DNA from 4 places in the Streptomyces sp. NPDC015532 genome. Region 2 is predicted to be linked to each of the others. Evidence: riboswitches for the same ligand, from Rfam matches in the RefSeq annotation. Region 2 holds a riboswitch; each other region holds the start of a gene.

Region 1 (5,178 bases), on a different contig from region 2:
CGGCACCCACCGCGACGGTCTGGCCGGCCAGGTTCCGGTAGTCGCCGTCGAAGTTCCACGTGCTCTTCTTCAGGACCTCGAAGGCGAGGTTGTCCTGCCGGTACGAGGCGAACTCGTACTTCTTCTTGCGCTCCTCGGTGTCGGTGACGTTGGAGAAGGCGACGTCCACCTTGCCGCTGTCGACGCCGACGAACAGGTTCTCCCAGGTCGAGTTCTTCACCACCGGCTTCAGCCCGAGGACCGCGGCGACCAGCTTGCCGAGGTCGGGTTCGCTGCCGGTGAGCGTCTTCTGGTCCTGTCCGACGAAGTTCAGGGGCGGGGATCCGGCGGGCAGTGCGCCGATCCCCACCACCAACGTGCCTCTCTCGGCTACGGACTTGGGCAGCTCATCGCTGATCGACTTCACCTCGGAGACCTTCAGCACGGTCTCCTTGGCGGCCCCGTTGGAGAGCGCGCCCACGGTCACGGTTCCGGCGGCGTCGGTCCGCGTCCGGGTGGCGGCGTCGCTGTCTGCCCCGCACGCGGCGAGGGAGGCCGCGAGGGAGGCGACGGCAGCGGTGGCGGCGACGCCGCGAAGGGCCTTGCGGTTCAGGCTGAAGGTGGGCATGGCTGTCCTTATCGGGTGTGCGGTGAGGGATGTGGGGGAACGGTCCCGGCGGGCCGTCGAATCGGGGGGCCGCCCCGCCCGCGGGTCGGGGCGGCGAGGCGGGAGCGCCTCGGCGAGAGGCTTCTCGCCGCGCGCCGAGAGGAAGCGGTCAGAGCACCTTGCTCAGGAACTCTCTGGTGCGCGCTTCTCGCGGATGGTCCAACACCTGCTCGGGCGGGCCCTGTTCGACGATGCGCCCGTCGTCCATGAAGACCACCCGGTCGGCGATCTCGCGGGCGAAACCGATCTCGTGGGTGACGATGACCAGGGTCGTGCCGCTGTGGGCCAGATCCTTGATGACGGCGAGAACCTCACCGACCAGTTCGGGGTCGAGCGCCGACGTCGGTTCGTCGAAGAGGATGACTCCGGGCCGCAGGGCGAGCGCGCGGGCGATGGCCACGCGCTGCTGCTGACCGCCCGACAACTGCCGTGGGTAGGCGGCGGCCTTGTCGGCCAGGCCCACCCGGGCGAGCAGATCGCGGGCCAGTTCCCGCGCCCCGGCCCTGGACAGCCGCCCGGTCGCCACGGGAGCGGCGGCCACGTTGTCCAGCACGGTCAGGTGCGGGAAGAGGTTGAAGTTCTGGAACACGAACCCGATCCGGCTGCGCTGGGCCAGGATGGCCCGCTCGCTCAGCTCCTTGAGTCGATCGCCGTGCCTGCGGACGCCGATGAGCTCACCGTTCAGGCTCACATGGCCGATCTCGGGCTTCTCCAGGTGGTTGATCACCCGTAGGAGGGTGGACTTTCCGGAGCCGGACGGGCCGAGGACGACCGTCACCTCGCCGGGCCGCACGGTCAACTCCACACCGTCCAGGACCCGGTGGGCTCCGTACCACTTGTGCACATCGTGCACCTCGACCGCGGCCGGCTCCGCCCGGAGTGCTCCGGCGCTGTCGGCGGTCGCCGCGGTGTCCTCCGCCCGGACGGCGGCGGTCGACGCCGTGTCCGCCGCCTCGGCGGCCGGGGCCGTCCCTGCCCGCACTGTCGTCAGACGCGTCTCGCCGCTCATATCGCCGTCTCCCTCTGGAACCGGGCCCGCACGTCACGCAGACCGTTCCGCGCCTTCTGCAACGGAGTCGGCGGCAGGGTGCGCAGCGCGCCCCGCGAGTAGTACCGCTCGACGTAGAACTGGATGACGGACACGACGCTGGTGAGGATCAGATACCAGGCGGTGGCCACGAGGAGCAGCGGCACAATGTCGCCCGGGTAGGTGCTGCCCATGCTCTGCACGGAGCCGAACAGGTCCAGCAGGGACACGTAGAAGACCAGCGAGGTGCCCTTGATCAGGCCGATCAGCTGGTTCACGTAGTTGGGGGTGATGGAGCGCAGCGCCTGCGGGAAGACGATCTTCCCGAACTGGTACCGCTTCGGCAGTCCCAGGGCGGAGGCCGCCTCGTGCTGGCCCTGGTCGACGGAGAGGAGCCCGCCGCGCACCACTTCGGAGGCGTACGCCGCTTCGTTCAGGCTCAGTCCGACGACGGCGACGGCCATGTCGGTGGCCAGGCGGGACTCGTCGAAGGTGAAGAACGCCGGCCCGAACGGAACGCCCACGCTCAACGTCTGGTACAGGGCACTGAAGTTGTAGAGGAACAGCAGGACCACGATCAGCGGCACCGACCGGAACAGCCAGGTGTAGACCCAGCTGACCGCGCGCAGCACCGGGCTCCGGGAGAGCCTGGCCAGAGCCAGCACGATGCCGCCGAGCAGGCCCAACACGGCGCTGTAGGCAGCCACTTCGAGGGTGATGAGCAGGCCGTCGAGGATGGTCGGACGGAAGAACCAGTACTGGAACCGATCCCACTGGTAGAAGGGGTTGGTCACCAGGCCGTGGGCGATCTGGGCGACCAGCACGAGCACGACGGCCGTGATGATCCAGCGGCCGGGACGCCGGAGCGGAAGGACCCGCTGGGCCGCCAGTGGCTTGGGCCCGGCGGGGAAGTCGGTACGGGGGATCGCCTCGGCGGGCGTCGCTGCTCCGAAGGACACAGCGCTGCCGGGAGGTTGACTCATGGAGAGCTCCAGCGGATTCGGACACCCCGGACCACGGAGCGGCAGCGCCACGCCGAGCCGGACGGCTCAGGGCGCGGCGAGGCGCGGGCACACGTGGAACGGGGGCTGGACGGGAAAGGACACATCGCGACAGCGGTGGTCGTCGAGGAGGAGAGCCGTCAGCCCGCGGTCGTCAAGGACCCGAAGGGGCCGTCAGCCTCGGCTGAGGGAGCGACACATGCCCGTACAGAGGGCGCTGTTGACACGCAGCAGGTCCACGGAGCGGTCGGCGCACAGCACATCACGGCCGAGGCGCCGCCATGCGGCCGTCCCGTCAGCTGTGTGCATCGCCGTCACCATTTCTTCTCCGGCCGAAAAGGCATCCTGTGGTGGGCCGCAGGTTAGGCCCGCGCCGAAAACAATGTCAATGCGGGTGACCACCAGGTGAGACCGCGCGTGCGGCCTCCTTGACGGCACAACAGAGCGCACCGAGACTGGCATGGACGGTCACGATTGTCAGCGCCCACGGTGCGGGTCCGCCCGCCCCAGTGGTCATCGGCCCCGGCCCGCTGACAGGCAACCCTTCCACCGCGACGGGGTGCCCCGGGTGACGACCGGGTCCCGCCGGTGCGGTGGGGCAAGTGCGGTCTCGCGTCTCGCGAGCCCCGAAGTCGGGACCGGTGGGAATGCCAAGGAACGGCTTGACGAGGCGCCTGCACATCGATCTGTTGCGTGTCTCCAGCGCTTACTGATTCGCGGCCGGTCCGTGCGATCCGGACCGGTGCGACCAGCGCAGTCAATCCGCATCCGGCCGCCGGTGCCCACAAAGCGGCGGTGGCTTCCTTCTTCCCCCAGGGAGAGTCATGCCCGAGACAGCTTCGCGCACGTCCAGCACTGCCAACGCACGCCCCTGTGAGCAGATTTCGTTCCCCTCGGCCCTTCGCCTCCAGCCGGCGGTGGCATCGTCCGCCCTCCCGCACCGCGTCGACAGCCGCATCGGTGTCGGTCTCGCCGGCGGCTTCTACCCGGCTCCGCACCGCTACGAGCTGTATCTGTCGCGGAGTTGTCCGTTCTCGCTGCGTATCGCCATCACCCTCGGCCTGCTCGGCCTGCGGGACTCGGTCGCCACGACGCTCCTGGCCGACCCCGCGCGGACACCCGACGCCTTCGCGTCGCTGCGCCGCGCCTACGAGGCCACCGAGTACCACTTCGACGGACCGCTCACCGCTCCCGCCCTGTGCGACCGGTGGAGCGGACGCATCGTCAGCAACCACCCGCCCGCCATCCTCCGCGATCTGGCCGGACTGTTCTCCGGTCACACCACGACGAGCCCGTCCGCGCTCCGCCCTCCGTCCCTCGCCGCCGACATCGAAGCGCTCCGCGATCTGCTGGACCGCGATGTCACCGCGTCCGCCCCGGCCTCGGAGCTCGCGGCGGCCCTGGACCTGCTGGACTGCCAACTCGCTTCGAAGCCCTACGTGTTGGGTGACACGCTCACGGCGGCGGACGTGGACGTGTGGACGGCTCTCACCGGGCTGGGCCCCTCCGGCGCCCTCGGCTCGCATCCCCGGCTCCTGGACTACGTACGCCGTCTCGGCGATCACCCCGCCTTCCGGCACGGCAGTGATGTGGTGCGCCCGACGGCGGACGTCTGACACTCCCGCCGAAGCGGGCGTGCCGGGCCGGCGGACGGTTCCGCGGGACGCTGAACGCCGGGCCGGAGACACCGGCCCGGCGGCCGCACGGATCACCAGGCGGAGAACCGGCGCGCATCCACGCCCGCCTGCGGCGGGCGGTTCTGCCTGATCGCCCGGCCGAAGGACCCTGCGGGCCGTGGCCCGCTTCGGGGTTCAGCCGCCGGCCCGCTCCACCGGAATCCACACCTCCGCGTCCGCGTGCGTACCGTCCTCGGACACCCGGGTGCGCGAGAGCGACGGGCCCGGCCGGCTCCGGTACGGGTTCGAGGGGAACCACTGCGTGTACACATCCCGCCAGAGGTGCTGGACCGCCGTCGGGAACGCGCCCGAGGACTCGAACACCGCCCACGTCCCCGGCCCGACGTCGAGGCTCTCCGAAGCCCCGGGCACCTCCGCGTCGCTCACCACCCCCTGGAAGTAGCCGATTTCGGTGCCCTCCGCATCGTCCGCGGAGTGGTTGCTGACGGCGGCCAGGACACCGCCGGGCTCCCCGTCCGCGTACTCCTGCCAGCGCCCCAGCGTCTCCTTGCCGATTCCTTTGACGAACTCCACGATGGCCGGGTTCATCCCCTCGTAGACCAGCGGGACCCGTGTCCCCCTGCCCACGAGCCGGAACCCGCCCTTCTCCACCACGCGGTACCGCATGCTGCCGCTCCCTTCGACGATCAGCCGGAAGGACATCCGTGGCTGGGAGTGCAGCGCCGCGCCCGTCCGCCGCGCCTCGCCGGGTCCGACCCCGTGCACGGCGCGAAAGGCACGCGCGAACGCCTCGCCCGAGCTGTACCCGTACCGCACCGCGACCTCCAGCAGCGTCCGCTCCCCGGCGAGCACTTCGGCCCCGGCGAG
Region 2 (5,178 bases):
ACCAGGTGTCCACCGGCGCCCAGCCCGACTGGTACATGGGCTTCTCCGAAGGCCTGATCCGTGTCATGCCGGGCTGGGAGATCAACCTCTGGGGTCACACGCTCGTCCTGGGCGTGTTCATCCCGCTGGTGATCTTCCCGCTGGTCCTGGTCGCGATCGCGGTCTACCCGTTCATCGAGTCCTGGGTCACCGGCGACAAGCGCGAGCACCACATCCTGGACCGCCCGCGCAACGTCCCGACCCGGACCGCGTTCGGTGCCGCCTGGATCAGCTGGTACTTCGTCCTGCTCGTCGGCGGCGGCAACGACATCTGGGCCACGCACTTCCACCTGGCGATCAACTCGATCACCTGGTTCGTGCGTATCGCGTTCTTCGTCGTGCCGGTGCTCACCTTCATGGCCACCAAGCGGATCTGCCTCGGCCTCCAGCGCCGGGACCGGGACAAGGTGCTGCACGGCCGCGAGTCGGGCATCATCAAGCGCCTGCCGCACGGTGAGTTCATCGAGGTCCACGAGCCGCTCAGCCAGGACGCGCTGCACACGCTCACGGCGCACGAGCAGTACAAGCCGGCCGAGATCGGCCCGACGGTCGACGAGAACGGTGTCGAGCGCAAGGTCTCGGGCGCGCAGAAGCTGCGCGCCAAGATGAGCGAGGGCTTCTACGGGGAGGAAGGCCAGATCCCCAAGCCCACCGTCGAGGAGTACAAGGAGATCACGAGCGGCCACGGCCACCACTGATCCCCGGCTGTTCGCCACGGCAGGAGCCCCGTCCATGACACGGACGGGGCTCTTTGCCGTCCCCCGGGCTGGATAGGGTGGACTCACCCGGTGCCGCGGGCGATCCACCCCGCGTCACCCACGACCGCCTCACCCCACGCCGTGTCACCCACGACCGCGTGACCTACGAACCAGGAGCGACCATGAGCGCTGTGAACCCCGCTGGAGGCGACACCGCGGCGGGCCGTTCCTGGCCCGCGGTACTGAACGGCCTGCTCGAAGGCCGCGACCAGAGCGCGGACGACACGGCCTGGGCGATGGACCGCATCATGCGCGGCGAGGCGACCGACGCGCAGATCGCCGGGTTCGTGGTGGCCCTGCGGGCCAAGGGCGAGACCGTCCAGGAGATCGCCGGACTCGTCCGGGCGATGTACGAGCACGCCAATGTGATCGAGGTGCCCGGACACACCGTCGACATCGTCGGAACGGGCGGCGACGGCGCGAAGACCGTCAACATCTCCACGATGTCCTCGATCGTGGTGGCCGGCGCCGGCGCCAAGGTCGTCAAGCACGGCAACCGGGCCGCGTCCTCCGCGTCCGGTTCCTCCGACGTCCTGGAGAAGCTCGGCGTCAATCTCCACCTGCCGGTGAAGAGGGTGGCCGAGGTGGCGGAGGAGGCCGGGATCACCTTCTGCTTCGCGGTCAAGTTCCACCCGGCGCTGCGTCATGTGGCGGCGGCCCGCGGCCAGTTGGGCATCCGGACAACGTTCAACGTGCTCGGGCCGCTGACCAACCCGGCGCGGGTGAAGGCCCAGGCGGTCGGCGTCGCCGATCTCCGGATGGCGCCCATCGTGGCGGGCGTGTTCGCCGAGCGCGGCAACTCCTCGCTCGTCTTCCGCGGTGACGACGGCCTCGACGAACTGACCACCACGGCGGGTTCCCACGTCTGGGTGGTCCGCGACGGCAAGGTCACCGAGGAACGCTTCGACCCCCGCGACGTCGGGCTCGACATCGTCCCGGTGGAGGCTCTGCGCGGCGCCGACGCCTCGTACAACGCGGAGGTCGCCCGGCGCGTCCTGGACGGCGAGCGGGGGCCCGTACGGGACGCGGTCCTGCTGAACTCGGCGGCGGCCCTGGTGGCCCTGTCGCCGACCGGCGCGCCGCTCGCGGACCAGCTCCGCGACGGCATGGCGAAGGCGGCCGAGTCGATCGACTCCGGCGCCGCGAAGCGCACCCTGGAGCGCTGGGTGGCCGCCAGCAACGCCTGACCGGCGTGAGACCCCGCGCGGGACGTGGTCCAGAATCCGGACGACGTCTTGCGCGGGGAAGATCCTCTGGCAAGATGCTGTATCAGGTCATGAGTGACAGCCATCAGGCCCCGGCCGGCTGTCCGGCAACCCTCCGTCCGTGGCGGGGTGCCCCGGGTGAAGACCAGGTCGTAGGCAGCGAGGCCTACGGCAAGCGCGGACCCCTCCCGCCCATCGGGCGGACGCAACCAGGGGTCCTGGTCGTTCGAGGGAGCCTTCTGTGAGCAAGCGAATGCGCTAGGGCGTAGAGCCCCGCCTCCACACCCCTTTCACCTTCTCCTGCGCCGAGCCCTGCCTCCGGGCGGCCGGCTCGCGCGGTGATCCCGCCTGCCTCTCACAGGAGCTCGCCATGTCTGTCTCCACCGCTGCCGCCGACCAGACCGTTTGTGCCCCCCTGGCCGTTCTGGGCCGGGATGTCACCGTCCCGCTCGTCACCGGCGGCGAGGTGACCTACGCGGCCCTCGACTACGCCGCCAGCGCGCCCGCCCTCCAGCGGGTGTGGGACGACGTGGCCGCGTACGCGCCCTACTACGGCAGCGTCCACCGGGGTGCCGGCTACCTCTCGCAGCTCTCCACCGACCTCTTCGAGAACGCCCGCAGGACCGTCGAGGAGTTCCTCGGCTGCCGCGCCGGTGACCAGGTGGTCTTCACCCGCTCCACCACCGACTCGCTCAACCTGCTCGCCGCCGCGCTCCCGGCCGACTGCCAGGTCTTCGTCTTCGAGACCGAGCACCACGCCTCGCTGCTGCCCTGGCGCGACGCCCGGGTGACCTACCTGAACGCCCCGCGGACCCCGGACGAGGCCGTCGCCACCCTGGAGCACGCCCTCGCCGCCCGCGACCCTTACGGACCGGCCCTGGTCTGCGTCACCGGCGCCTCGAACGTCACCGGGGAGCTGTGGCCGGTGCGGGAACTGGCCGCCGCCGCGCACGCCCACGGCGCGCGCATCGTCCTCGACGCCGCGCAGCTCGCCCCGCACCACCCGGTGTCGGTCCAGGACCTCGACGTCGACTGGGTCGCGTTCTCCGGGCACAAGCTGTACGCGCCGTTCGGCTCCGGTGTCCTCGCGGGCCGCTCCGACTGGCTGCGCGAGGCCGACCCGTACCTCGCGGGCGGCGGGGCCAGCCGCAAGGTCACCCGGCGCGTGGACGGCGGCGTGGACGTGGAGTGGCACGACAGCGCCGCCCGGCACGAGGCCGGCTCGCCGAACGTCATCGGGGCCTACGCGATCGCCTCGGCCTGCAAGGCGCTCACCGAGGAGGGCTTCGACAGCCTTCTCGCCCGGGAGCGGCACCTGATCCGTACCGTCCGCGAGGGCCTCGCCGAGGTCCCCGAGGTCCGGGTCCTCTCCCTCTTCGGCGACGACGCCCCGCGGGTCGGCGTCATCTCCTTCGTCGTCGAGGGCTGGAACAGCTCGCACTTCGCCGCCGCGCTCTCCGCCGAGTACGGCATCGGTGTCCGCGACGGCCTCTTCTGCGCCCACCCGCTCGTCCGCACGCTGCTCGGCAGCGACCCTCAGACCCAGGGGGAGTGCGGCGCCCCCGAGGCGGCGCCGGGCGAGAAGTCCCTCAACGCCATCCGCGTCAGCTTCGGCGCCGGTACCCCCGACGAGCACGTCGAGCGTTTCGTGCGCGCGGTGCGCGAGCTCGTCAGGGACGGCGCGCGCTGGCAGTACCGCACCGAGGACGGCCGCTGCGTCCCGGCGGTCTGACGCCCGCGGCCCGTCCGCCCGGAGGCGGTGGCGCGTCGGTCAGGAGTCGAGACCGATCGCGAACGCCGCCTCCAGGTCGTGCTGGGAGTACGTACGGAACGCCACGTGCGTGTCCGTCGCCTCGACGCCCGGGATCTTGCTGATCTTGCCGGGGATGACGTCCGCCAGGTCGTCGTGGGCCTGGACCCGGACCATGGCGATCAGGTCGTAGGTACCCGTGACGGAGAAGACCTCGCTGACGCTCTCCAGGGACGCGATCGACTCGGCGATCTCGGGGATCCGGTCCACGCTGGTCTTGATGAGGACGATCGCGGTGATCACGGCTGGTTCTCTCCCTAGGGGGCCGCTGCTGGGGATCTCACCCTACTCGCGGTCCACCTGGCCCGGCCGCTCCACCGGGGGCCCCGGCAGCACCCCCCGGACGGGCACCGGCTCCGCACGGCGCCGGAACCGCGCCCACGCGTAGAGGAAACCGAGGGAGAAGCCCACCAGGTGCGCCAGGTAGGCGACCCCGGGGCCCGAGGGGCTGCGGCCCGCCGCCAGCCACTGGAGGGTGAACCAGAACGGCAGCACCACCCAGGCGGGGAACCGCAGCGGCAGGAAGAACAGGAACGGGAAGAGACTGGTCACCCGGGCCCTGGGGAACAGGTACAGGAACGCGCCGAGCACCGCGGAGATCGCCCCGGAGGCCCCGACCAGGGACTGCTGCGAGGTCGCGTTGGCGGCGGCGTAGCCGAGCAGGGCCAGATACCCGCAGCCCAGGTAGAAGAGGGCGAACTCCAGATGGCCCATGCGTTCCTCGGCCATGAGCCCGAAGACGTAGAAGAAGAGCATGTTGCCCAGGAGATGGAGCCAGCTTCCGTGGATGAACAGGGCGGTCGCGGGGGTGAGCACCTCGCCGGGAGACCCGTCGAACAGAGCGGCCGGCACCACGCCCCAGCGGCGGAAATAGGCACGCTGCGCGACCAGCAGCTCGTCCCCGGTGCCGTACGCGGGATCCAGGCCCGAGGCGGGACCGATCACGAAGATCAGACAGCACAGGACGATCAGTCCGTACGTCACCGGCGTCGACCGCCCCCGCAGCGCCCTGCCGACCGTCGCACTCCAATTGCCGATCATGGTGCAGAGCATGACGTAACCGCACCGATGCGCACAGACCGCCTCGCCGCCGTGGACGGCCGAGCGTCGAGTACCCGCCAGGCCGTAGGGTTACGAGCCATAGCACCGGGAAACCGGCGCCGGACGGACACGAGAAGGAAAGCGGCTGCCCTATGACAGTTCCCCTGCCCGACGCCAAGACCCGCTGGCGCTGTGCCCTCTGCGGCAATCTCACGCGTTTCGACGTGACCCGCTCGTCGAAGGTCGTCGAGTATGTGCACCTGGACCTGGCCGGTGAGCCCAAGGTCGAGGAGCGCGAGGTGGTCAGTGAGACCATCGAGTCGGT
Region 3 (5,178 bases), on a different contig from region 2:
GCCCTCGTCGGAGACCACCGGGATCTCCTTGGCGACGAGGTTCATGCCGTCCCTGATGGGGTTGACGAGGGCGACGTCGCCCAGCCGGTAGGCGGCGAGCGAGCGCGCGAAGTCGTCCTTCACATGCAGCACCACCGGAGTCCAGCCAGGCGTTCCGTACCCGGAGTTGATCTCGTCGGCGACGCGCTGCACCTCGGCCGTGTAGTCCCGGTAGACCGCGAGGTCCTGCCGCGAGGGGTAGGCGAACGCCACGTGGACGACCCGCTCGCGCCACTCGGGGTGGTCGTCTAGGAGCTGCCGGTACGCCAGCAGCCCCCGCACGATGTTCTTGGACAGCTCGGTCCGGTCGACGCGCACGATCGTTTTGCGGCCCGCGCCGATCTCCTCGCGCAGCGCGGCCATCCGTTCCCCGACGTCCGCGCGGTGCGAGCGCTCGCGCAGGAACTCGGCGTCCGCGCCGAGGCCGTGCACCCCGACGAGGGTCCGGCGGGGCGGGGAGCCGTCGAGGTGCTCGATCTCCGGCCGGCCCTCCGGGGAGGAGACCCGGTACCGCTCCGGGGCGGCCGTCTCCACGCACCGCGTGAAGGCGGTCGCCCACCGCAGGGTCAGGAACGCCACGCGGTCCGCGCCGAGCATGCCGTCCAGCAGTTCCGCGCGGATGTCGTCGGGGAGCATCCGGAAGTAGTCCTCGGGTGCCCACGGGGTGTGGGAGAAGTGGCCGATGCGCAGGTCGGGGCGCAGTTCGCGGAGCATCCCGGGGACCAGGCACAGGTGGTAGTCCTGGACGAGCACGGCCGCGCCCTCGGCCGCCTCCTCGGCCAGTGCCTCGGCGAAGGCACGGTTGTAGGTCCGGTACGACTCCCACTGGCGCCGGAACTCCGCGTCGAAGACCGGCTCCAGCGGGGTCTGGTAGAGCATGTGGTGGACGAACCACAGCACGGAGTTGGCGATGCCGTTGTACGCGTCGGCGTGCACCTCGGCGTCGACGGCCAGCATGCGCACGCCGTCCTCGCCGACCCCGCGCCGGACCGCCTCGCGGTCGCCGTCGCCGAGCGCCGAGCACACCCACAGGGCGCCCGCGTCCGGCCCGATCGCCGAGAGTCCGGAGACGAGCCCGCCGCCGCCGCGCCGGGCGTGCAGCGAGTCGTCCTCCCGTACCTCGTAGGTGACCGGGCCGCGGTTGGAGGCGACCAGGATGTGGTGAGCACCGTGCGTTGAAGCCATGCCTCGAAACCTAGCCCCGTGTCGAAACGCTCAAACGCGCCCCTTCGGCCGTATGTGATCGCGGCCGTCGGGGCCGGTCTAGGCGGCCCTGCGCCGCTGGTACTCGGAGATTTCGCTCATCGGCGGCCTTTCCTCCGTGTCCACCGAGTACGTGCGCGGCTGGAAACCGTCCCGGCCGCGCTCGAACTGGGTGAGGGCGGGGCGGATCAGATGGCCGCGCGCGAGCCGGAGCTGTGCGGTGCGGTAGATCGCTGCGGCCATGCGGCCCAGGGCCTGGCCGTCCTGGTGGCGGTGCTTGCGCACCCCGACGTCGACCTGGGCGAGGGCGTCCAGGCCCACCAGGTGCAGGGCGTCGACCAGCATGCCCAGTTCGACGCCGTAGCCGACGGGGAAGGGGAGCTGTTCGAGCAGCGAGCGGCGGGCGGCGTACTCGCCGCCGAGCGGCTGGACGAAGCCCGCGAGCTGCGGCCAGTGCATGTTCAGCAGGGGGCGGGCCATCAGCTCGGTGACCCGGCCGCCCTGTCCCGAGGCGCCGCCCAGCGGGCGGTCGTACATGGCCTTGACCAGATCTACGCCGGGGTCGGTGAGCAGCGGGCCCACGATCCCGGTGACGAAGTCGGACGAGAACTCCTTGAGGTCCGCGTCGATGAAACAGACGATGTCCCCGCTCGTCACGAGCAGAGACCGCCACAGCACCTCGCCCTTGCCCGGCACGGCCGGGATCCGCGGGAGGATGTCGTCGCGGTGCACGACCCTCGCGCCCGCCGCGGCGGCGACCGCGGCGGTGCGGTCGGTCGAGCCGGAGTCGACGACGACGATCTCGTCGACGAGCGGCACCTGCTGCATCAGGTCGTGGCGGATGATCGCCACGATCTCGCCGACGGTCTCCTCCTCGTTGAGCGCGGGCAGCACCACACTGACCGTCGATCCCGTGATGCGTTTCGCGGCCATGATCTTGTGGAGCGGGCGGTCGGTCACGGACCAGGAGCGTGTGCTCAGCCAGCTTTCGACGTCTTTCAGCACGGTCTGCGGCTCCTCACTGTCTGATCACACGCTCTCATCGGCGTGCCCGCTGCGGCCAGCGGCAGATCGATTGCCGTCGTCTCGCGGTTCGGACGACTATCTCAACTGTCCTGGCCTTCGGTTACAGTCTTGAACAACGCGGATGACCATCGCATGTCCTGGATCGTCGGTACGTATCGCGTTCAACAGTTCAACAATCAAATACCGCTCATCCAGAGGGGCAGAGGGATACGGCCCGATGAAGCCCCGGCAACCCTCCAGCCGGTCTCGTACCGATCGATGTCGATCGCGTCGCGAGGCTCCCGGCTCGGGAAGGTGCCAAATCCGTCTCGCGGCGAAGTGCGCCGTGAGGAAGATGAGGAAAGGGCCTCGCCTCCATGGCTGCGCAGACAGTTGCAAGTACCACGAACTCCGCCGAAGCGGTCGACCTCGGCCCGGCCACGGCGCTTTCCTGCCGCGAGTGCGGACACCGCGTCCCGCTCGGCCCGGTCTTCGCCTGTGAGGAGTGTTTCGGCCCGCTGGAGATCGCCTACGACTTCTCGGCCTACGAGACCGAAGAACTCCGCAAGCGCATCGAAGCGGGACCCGCGAACATCTGGCGCTACGCGCCGCTGCTGCCCGTCCCCGCGGACGTGGCGGATAAGCCGAACATCAACCCGGGCTGGACCAAGCTCGTCCAGGCCGACAACCTGGCCCGTGAGCTCGGTGTCGACGCCGGAAAGCTCTTCGTCAAGGACGACTCCGGCAACCCGACGCACTCCTTCAAGGACCGCGTCGTCGCCCAGGCCATCGAAGCGGCCCGTGTCTTCGGCTTCACGACTCTCTCCTGCTCCTCCACCGGCAACCTCGCCGGCGCCGTCGGCGCCGCGGCGGCCCGCGCCGGCTTCCGCTCCTGCGTGTTCATCCCGCACGACCTGGAGCAGGGCAAGGTCGTCATGGCCGCGGTCTACGGCGGAGAGCTCGTCGGCATCCAGGGCAACTACGACGACGTGAACCGCTTCTGCTCCGAGCTGATCGGCGACCCGGCCGGCGAGGGCTGGGGCTTCGTCAACGTCAACCTGCGGCCCTACTACGCCGAGGGCTCCAAGACGCTGGCGTACGAGATCTGCGAGCAGCTCGGCTGGAGGCTCCCCGACCAGCTCGTCGTGCCGATCGCCTCCGGCTCCCAGCTCACGAAGATCGACAAGGGACTCCAGGAACTGATCAAGCTCGGACTGGTCGAGGACAGGCCCTACAAGATCTTCGGCGCCCAGGCCGAGGGCTGCTCCCCGGTCTCCGTCGCCTACAAGGCCGGCCACGACGTCGTACGGCCGCAGAAGCCGGACACCATCGCCAAGTCGCTCGCCATCGGCAACCCCGCGGACGGGCCGTACGTGCTCGACATCGCGCGGCGCACCGGCGGCGCGGTGGAGGACGTGAACGACGAGCAGATCGTCGACGCGATCAAGCTGCTCGCGCGCACCGAGGGCATCTTCGCGGAGACGGCCGGTGGCGTGACCGTCGGCGTCACCCGCAAGCTGATCGAGAACGGTCTCCTCGACCCGGCCCTCACCACGGTCGTGCTGAACACCGGCGACGGCCTCAAGACCCTGGACGCGGTGGCCTCGGACACCGGGCTGACCGCGACCATCCGCCCGAACCTCGACTCCTTCCGAGAGGCTGGCCTCGCATCATGAGCGTCAACGTCCGCATCCCCACCATCCTGCGCACCTACACCGGTGGCGCCGCCGAGGTGACGGCCGAGGGCGCGACCCTCGCCGAGGTCATCAGCGACCTGGAGAAGAACCACACGGGCATCGCCGCGCGCGTCCTGGACGACCAGGGCAAGCTGCGCCGCTTCGTGAACGTGTACGTCAACGACGACGACGTCCGCTTCGAGCAGGGCCTGGAGACGGCGACCCCGGACGGTGTGGGTGTCTCGATCATTCCGGCCGTCGCCGGAGGCTGATCGTTACCCTCGGTAATGCCGAACACGCTGAGTTCATCGAATTGCCCCCTCCGTGAGAGAAACGGAGGGGGCAATTCTGTAGGGTTGAACGCGCTAGAGTCGGGGAAGCCGCTTGTTTTTGGATGTTGGTTTCATGCCGGACGCATATGAGTGACCGTTCGCGGGCCGACAAGAAGTAGCCAAACTGCCTCGCCTTTTTGGGCATTTTATGGCATTTACGGGGCCCGACTTGCCCCGAATCCTTGCGCATTCTCCGCATATCATTGATCGGCCATGCCCAGAATTCTCGTCCGATTGACCTGTTGCAGAGGGCAGTTGGACAGATACATTCAGCCGCGGTCGACGCGTTCCGGCGCACACCCCCAACCGTTGGGGGGTGAGGTCTGACCCGGATCCGCGAAGTGTGGATCTGTGCAAGGGCCAGTAATAGGGGAGTTAGGCATGGCTCAGGGCACCGTCAAGTGGTTCAACGCGGAGAAGGGGTACGGCTTCATCGCGGTCGACGGTGGTGCGGACGTCTTCGTGCACTACAGCGCGATTCAGATGGACGGCTACCGCACCCTTGAAGAGGGTCAGCGAGTGGAGTTCGAAATCTCGCAGGGCCAGAAGGGTCCGCAGGCGGACATGGTCAAACTCGCCGTCTGATCGGGCGCGAACGACCACCGACGCAACTCACGCACGAGGGGCCCGCATCCCACCGGGGATGCGGGCCCCTCGTGCGTGCCGGCCCGTCGCGGGCGCTGCCCGGCGCGCGTCCCGCGCCTGCGCACGCCCCCCGCGCGGTACCTGTGCGGACCTTCGCGCAAGGGCCCGCGCAGGGGCTGTTTTCGCGAGAGGCGCTTGCACTCGCAGGGGTCGAGTGCTAATCATTGGCGTTAGCACTCTCCCAGTGAGAGTGACAGAACTTGGATCGGGTCAGCGAGGCCCGCGGGCCTGTGGGGCAAGGAACCACAAGGCTTGCAGGCCGTCCGTCGCGGGCGCGG
Region 4 (5,178 bases), on a different contig from region 2:
ATGGTGCTCCGCCTCGGCTACGGCCCGCAGGGACCGTCCTCACCACGTCGCACGGCACGCCAAGTCCTGACGCAGGACGTGCGCCCCGACGCCGTGTCAGGAGTGCTCGTCGTGGGCTGAAGCCACACCTCATGGCGAGTCGAGCCGGACGAGACGGCTGTGGGCCGACCGGGTCCGTCCCCGACCGGGTCGGCCCTGACCGCGGAGAAATCCGTCAGTGACCCTGGAGATGTGGGGCCCGGTGCCCCGCGGCGCCGAGCCAGCTTCGATCCGGGAGGTGTCGGCGGTGCTCAGACCCGTCGTCGTAGGACTGGACGGTTCACCGGAGTGTCTCGGCGCCGCCGACCGGGCGGCCAGGGAGGCGTTGCGCCGCGGCGTGCCGCTGCGACTGGTGCACGCGTCGGAGGCGATGGCGGCGGAGACGCGTGCGTGTGCGTTCCGGTCCAAGTCGTCCGTCACACCACGCTGACCGGATGCCGTACCACCGCGCCGAACAGGTACCCCTGAGTGTTCGGCACGGCGATGTCCGGCTGGGTGCGGTCGGCCGTGTCCGTGGCGCGCGCCAGCAGGTGGGTGGCGCCGGGGGTGTCGGGCCGCCAGCCGAGGGACCATCGGGTCCAGGTGCCGGTCCGGGGCCGGTCGTGCAGCCGGGCGGGCCGCCAGTTGGCCCCGCCGTCGGTGGAGACGTCGACCTTGTCGACGGCTCCCGCCCCCGACCACGAGCGTCCGTGCAGGACGTGCCGGTCGCCGGCCGTGAACGTGGCCCCGCTCGCCAGCTCGAAGGCGCTCTTCGTGGCCTGCCGGGTGAGCGGAGCGCTGCCGCCCTCGGGGTGGGCGGGGCCGAACAGCCGGTAGAAGGTGGTGTTCCAGGGTGAGTAGAGCGGCTGTGCGGACACCTCGATGTCGCCGACCCACTTGATCGACGCGATCCCCACCCAGGAGGGCACCACGACCCGCACCGGATAGCCGTGGTCGTACGGGAGCGGCTCGCCATTCATCTCGTACGCGAGCAGTACGTCGTCCAGGGCCTTGGCCAGCGGCAGCGGGCGGCGGACCCGGCCCAGGCTCTCGCCACCGCTGACGTACTCGGCGTCGAGCCCGCGCGGCTGCACGTCCACGGCGCGCGGGGAAAGTCCTGCCCTGCGCAGCACGTCGCCGAGCCGCACCCCGCGCCAGCGGGCGACGCCGATCGCTCCCAGGGTCCAGGCGGTACCGGTGACCGTCTCCCCCTGTTGCGTCGTGTAGAAGGAGCGGCCGTTCCCGGCGCATTCGACGAACGCGGTCCGGGTGACGGCCGGCAGTGCGCGCAGATCGTCGTAGCCGAACTCCACGGGACGGTCCTCGCCGCGGTCGCCGCGCAACCCGCTCCCCCACAGCCGCAGCCGCCAGTCGTCGGCGTTCAGGACGGGTGTGGCGGTGTGGTTCCGCACGAAGAACAGGTCGTTGGGGGTGTGGTGGCCGGTTCCGCGCAGCGCCTCCCAGCGGGTCTCGGCGTTGGTGCCGCGCTCGATGAACCACTCGGGGGGCAGCGGTTTGACGATCGGTCGGTCGGCGGCGTGGGCGGGCCGCGGAGTGCCGAGTGCGCTTCCGGCGGCGGCCGCGGTGAGCAGGGTGAGCAGCCGACGGCGGGTGACCCCCTCCGCTCTGGCCTCACCGGCGAGCCACTGGCGCAGTCTGCGGCGGTCGTACTCGGTTTCGTAGCGTCGGCCGGCGGGCGTGGGCGAAGGCATGGCGGGTCCTCGTCATGACGGGGCGAGAGGAACGAGAGGGCTCGGCGGCAAGTCGGCGCGGGCATAGGCGAGATCGACCGGAATGTGCTCGACCGGCTTGTCCGGAGCGGAAGTTCGCGGAAGCGCGGGGTCAGCCGGTCGTCCGACACAACGCGGCGGCGACACGGACGAGGTCCACGGCGCGGCGGCGGGTCAGAGGTTCCGACTTCGGCATGGCGGGATGAAAGCACACGGGGCGGAAGGCGTCAACGGAGCCTTCGTGCCGGTGAACCCGGCTTCCAGACAGGTCGGTTGACGGGGCGGCCGCGACGCCCCGGCCCCGTATCCCCGGCATGGGGGCGGCCGGCCCGTGCTCACCGGCGGAGTCCGGTGCCGCCATTGACGTACGTCAGAACCGCTCCGTACGATCACCAACGGCATCGAGTGTCAGCGTCAAGCCCTGGCTTGCTGACCGGCAACCCTCCCGCGCGGTGGGGTGCTCCAGGTGAAAGCCCGGCGGGATCAGCGACGATCCGCGCAAGCGCGTGGCCCCATGACCGGGGCCGGAGATGGGAGGAGGACCGCTGTGCGACACGGTGATGACCCTCGTGCCTCCTTCTCCGTCGCCATGGTGTTCTCCCGGCTGGCGCGCCGACGCCACATCGATCTGAAGCGCTCGACCAGCTGCTTCTGTCAGGCCTGACGGCCCCTTCCGCAGCGGAGCGCTGACGGGCTTGCCCACCGACGGTCCACGTCCGTGACCAGTCGTCGGGGCAGGTGTCCCCGCCCGGCTCCCGCTTCTTCCTGATCCTTCTGATCCGCCTTCCGCCCGGCCCCTGCCCGCAGGGCATTCCCCGTCACGGCATCGCGCCGACCGGGCCCGCACGCCTGTGCGTGGTCGTGCCCCGTGCCGGGCGACACAAAGAGGAGCACCCTCCGTGAGAGCACGTCCGGATTTCAGATCTCCCCGTCGGGCGGCGTTCGCCGCCCTTCTCACCACCAGTGTGCTGCTGACGGCCTGCGGGTCGGGGGCCGACGGCTCCGGCGCCGGGGGCGGCAAGCCGCGGGCCGGCGGAACCCTGACCTTCGCCGTGGGTTCGGACGCCGGCTGCGTGGACCCCCAGCAGGTCGGCAGCAACGACACGATCTACTCGGTGCGCCAGGTCGTGGACTCCCTGACGGACCAGGATCCCAGGACCGGCAAGATCGTGCCGTGGCTGGCGAAGAGCTGGGACATCAGCACCGACGCGACCGCGTTCACCTTCCACCTGCGCTCGGGTGTCACCTTCAGCGACGGGTCCCCGCTGACCGCCCAGGTCGTCAAGGACAACTTCGACGCGGTTCCGCGTCTCGGTGTCCTGGGCACCCTGGCCGAGGGCTACCTCAGCGGCGTCAAGAGCACCTCGGTGGTCGACCCGCTCACCGTCAAGGTCACCTTCCAGCAGCCCAACGCCCAGTTCCTGCAGGCGACTTCGACCCACTCCCTGGGGATCGAGTCCTCGGCGAGCGTGAAACGGTCACCGCAGCAGAAGTGCAGTGACGGGGTGGTCGGATCCGGGCCCTTCGTGCTGAAGCAGTACGTGCAGAACCAGTCCTTCACCCTGGCCAAGCGCCACGGCTACGCCTGGGGCTCCTCACGGTGGGACAAGAAGGGCGAGGCGTACCTGGACAAGCTCGTGTTCAAGGTCGTGCCGGAAGCGGGCGTACGGGCCGGCAGTCTCCGGTCCGGCCAGGTGGACGCGATCGGCAGCGTGGGCCGGGCCGACGAGGCGGCGCTCAAGGGCGGTCAGGTCACCCTCCAGCGGCGGGCCAACCCCGGCATCGCCTTCGGACTCGGCTTCAACAACGCGCGGCCCCTCCTGAAGGACGCCAGGGTCCGCCGGGCGATCCTGTCGGCCATCGACCGGAAGCAGATCGCCGACACCGTCTTCCCCACAGGCACCCGGCCGGCGACCAGCGTCCTCGCCCACACCACACCCGACTACACCAGCCTCGCCCCGGATCTGGCCTTCGACGCGGCCAAGGCGAAGTCCCTGCTGGACCAGGCAGGTTGGAAGGCGGCCGGCGACGGCACGCGCACCAAGGGCGGCAGGAAGCTGAGCCTGACGATCGACTGGGTTCCCAACGCCGCCACCAATCAGCCCGCGTTGGAGCTGATACAGCAGCAACTTAAGGCTGTCGGGGTTCAGGTGACGCTCAAGCAGCTTCAGCTCACCCAGCTGACGCCGACACAGCAGTCGGGCGCGTTCGACGCGACGTGGGGCAACATCACCCGCGCCGATCCCGACATCCTGCGCAGCTCCTTCTCCACGAAGCTGGCCAACTTCTACCGCGTTCCGGCGAGCGGCCTGGACACGACACTGTCGGCGCAGGCCGCGACCACCGACCCGGCGGGGCGCAGCAAACTGGTGGCGCAGGCACAGCGGTCGATCGTGCGCGACGCCTACAACGTGCCGGTGGTGGAGCTCCAGACGCAGCTGGGCCTGTCCACGAAGGTGCACAGCCTGGCCTTCGACGCCTCCAGCCGGATCCAGTTGCACGACACCTGGATCGGCTGATCCGTGCGCGGCTACGTGGTCAAGCGGCTCGCGCAGGCGGTCGGGGTGCTGTGGGCGGCGTACACCGTGTCGTTCCTGGTGCTGGACTACCTGCCGGGCGACCCGGTCACGGCGATGGCCGGTGCCGGAATGGACTCGGGGCAGGTCGATCCCCGGCAGATCGCCGCCCTGCGGCACGAGTACGGTTTCGACAAGCCGGTGCTCACGCAGTACGCGGAGTATCTCGGCCGGGCGGTGCGCGGGGACTTCGGTGACTCGGTCGCCACCGGCCGCCCGGTCGCCTCGACGGTGGCCGACGCGTTGCCTCAGACCCTCCAACTGACGGCTTCGGCACTGCTGTTCGCGGTGGTCCTCGGCGGCGGTCTGGCAGTGGCGGCCACGTACACCACCCGGCGCTGGCTGCGGCAGCTTCTGCTGTCGCTGCCGCCGCTGGGGGTTTCCGTCCCGACGTTCTGGGTGGGACTCCTGCTCGTGGAGGCGTTCTCCTTCCGGCTGCGCTGGTTCCCCGCGTTCGGCAACGACGGACTGAAGGGGCTGGTCCTGCCGGCACTGACCCTCGCGGTCCCGACCGGCGCTCTGATCGCGCAGGTGCTGGCCAAGAGTCTGCTCACCGCGCTCGACCAGGCGTATGTGGAGACCGCCCGCGCCAAGGGCGCGAGCCGGTGGCGGGTCCATCTGCGGCACGCGCTGCGCAACGCCTCCTTGCCGGCGCTGACGGTCGCCGGACTGCTGGTGGGGCAGCTGATCGCCGGTTCCGTCGTCGTCGAGACGGTGTTCTCCCGTGACGGCCTGGGCCGTGTGACCGCGGCGGCCGTCACGGCCCAGGACATCCCCGTGGTCCAGGGGGTGGTGGCGTTCGGCGCACTGATCTTCGTGACGACGAACCTCGTCGTCGACCTGGTCTATCCGCT

What was found. Region 2 has a riboswitch for S-adenosylmethionine ahead of ACF07B_RS04380 (aminotransferase class V-fold PLP-dependent enzyme). Riboswitches for the same ligand answer to the same signal wherever they lie in the genome.
Region 1: it holds a riboswitch for S-adenosylmethionine, as region 2 does, so the genes downstream of both, ACF07B_RS24245 (putative leader peptide) here and ACF07B_RS04380 (aminotransferase class V-fold PLP-dependent enzyme) in region 2, are expected to answer to the same signal.
Region 3: it holds a riboswitch for S-adenosylmethionine, as region 2 does, so the genes downstream of both, thrC (threonine synthase) here and ACF07B_RS04380 (aminotransferase class V-fold PLP-dependent enzyme) in region 2, are expected to answer to the same signal.
Region 4: it holds a riboswitch for S-adenosylmethionine, as region 2 does, so the genes downstream of both, ACF07B_RS39310 (putative leader peptide) here and ACF07B_RS04380 (aminotransferase class V-fold PLP-dependent enzyme) in region 2, are expected to answer to the same signal.

Annotation. Positions count from the first base shown of each region.
Region 1 is NZ_JBIBSY010000008.1:155,037-160,214, reverse strand. It holds gene ACF07B_RS24260 (transporter substrate-binding domain-containing protein) at 1-607, opposite strand, end outside; gene ACF07B_RS24255 (amino acid ABC transporter ATP-binding protein) at 756-1,655, opposite strand; gene ACF07B_RS24250 (amino acid ABC transporter permease) at 1,652-2,656, opposite strand; SAM riboswitch class IV at 3,141-3,285, shown strand; gene ACF07B_RS24245 (putative leader peptide) at 3,322-3,387, shown strand; gene ACF07B_RS24240 (glutathione S-transferase C-terminal domain-containing protein) at 3,499-4,290, shown strand; gene ACF07B_RS24235 (helix-turn-helix domain-containing protein) at 4,486-5,178, opposite strand, start outside.
Region 2 is NZ_JBIBSY010000001.1:1,037,988-1,043,165, forward strand. It holds gene ACF07B_RS04370 (cytochrome bc complex cytochrome b subunit) at 1-737, shown strand, start outside; gene trpD (anthranilate phosphoribosyltransferase) at 920-1,984, shown strand; SAM riboswitch class IV at 2,070-2,186, shown strand; gene ACF07B_RS04380 (aminotransferase class V-fold PLP-dependent enzyme) at 2,373-3,734, shown strand; gene ACF07B_RS04385 (Lrp/AsnC family transcriptional regulator) at 3,774-4,055, opposite strand; gene ACF07B_RS04390 (rhomboid family intramembrane serine protease) at 4,098-4,853, opposite strand; gene ACF07B_RS04395 (hypothetical protein) at 5,006-5,178, shown strand, end outside.
Region 3 is NZ_JBIBSY010000014.1:157,815-162,992, forward strand. It holds gene ACF07B_RS32880 (trehalose-6-phosphate synthase) at 1-1,224, opposite strand, end outside; gene ACF07B_RS32885 (glucosyl-3-phosphoglycerate synthase) at 1,303-2,247, opposite strand; SAM riboswitch class I at 2,453-2,609, shown strand; gene thrC (threonine synthase) at 2,625-3,923, shown strand; gene ACF07B_RS32895 (MoaD/ThiS family protein) at 3,920-4,195, shown strand; gene ACF07B_RS32900 (cold-shock protein) at 4,637-4,840, shown strand.
Region 4 is NZ_JBIBSY010000022.1:30,389-35,566, forward strand. It holds gene ACF07B_RS39295 (Acg family FMN-binding oxidoreductase) at 1-120, shown strand, start outside; gene ACF07B_RS39300 (universal stress protein) at 287-469, shown strand; gene ACF07B_RS39305 (sulfite oxidase) at 456-1,730, opposite strand; SAM riboswitch class IV at 2,146-2,259, shown strand; gene ACF07B_RS39310 (putative leader peptide) at 2,296-2,412, shown strand; gene ACF07B_RS39315 (ABC transporter substrate-binding protein) at 2,648-4,267, shown strand; gene ACF07B_RS39320 (ABC transporter permease) at 4,271-5,178, shown strand, end outside.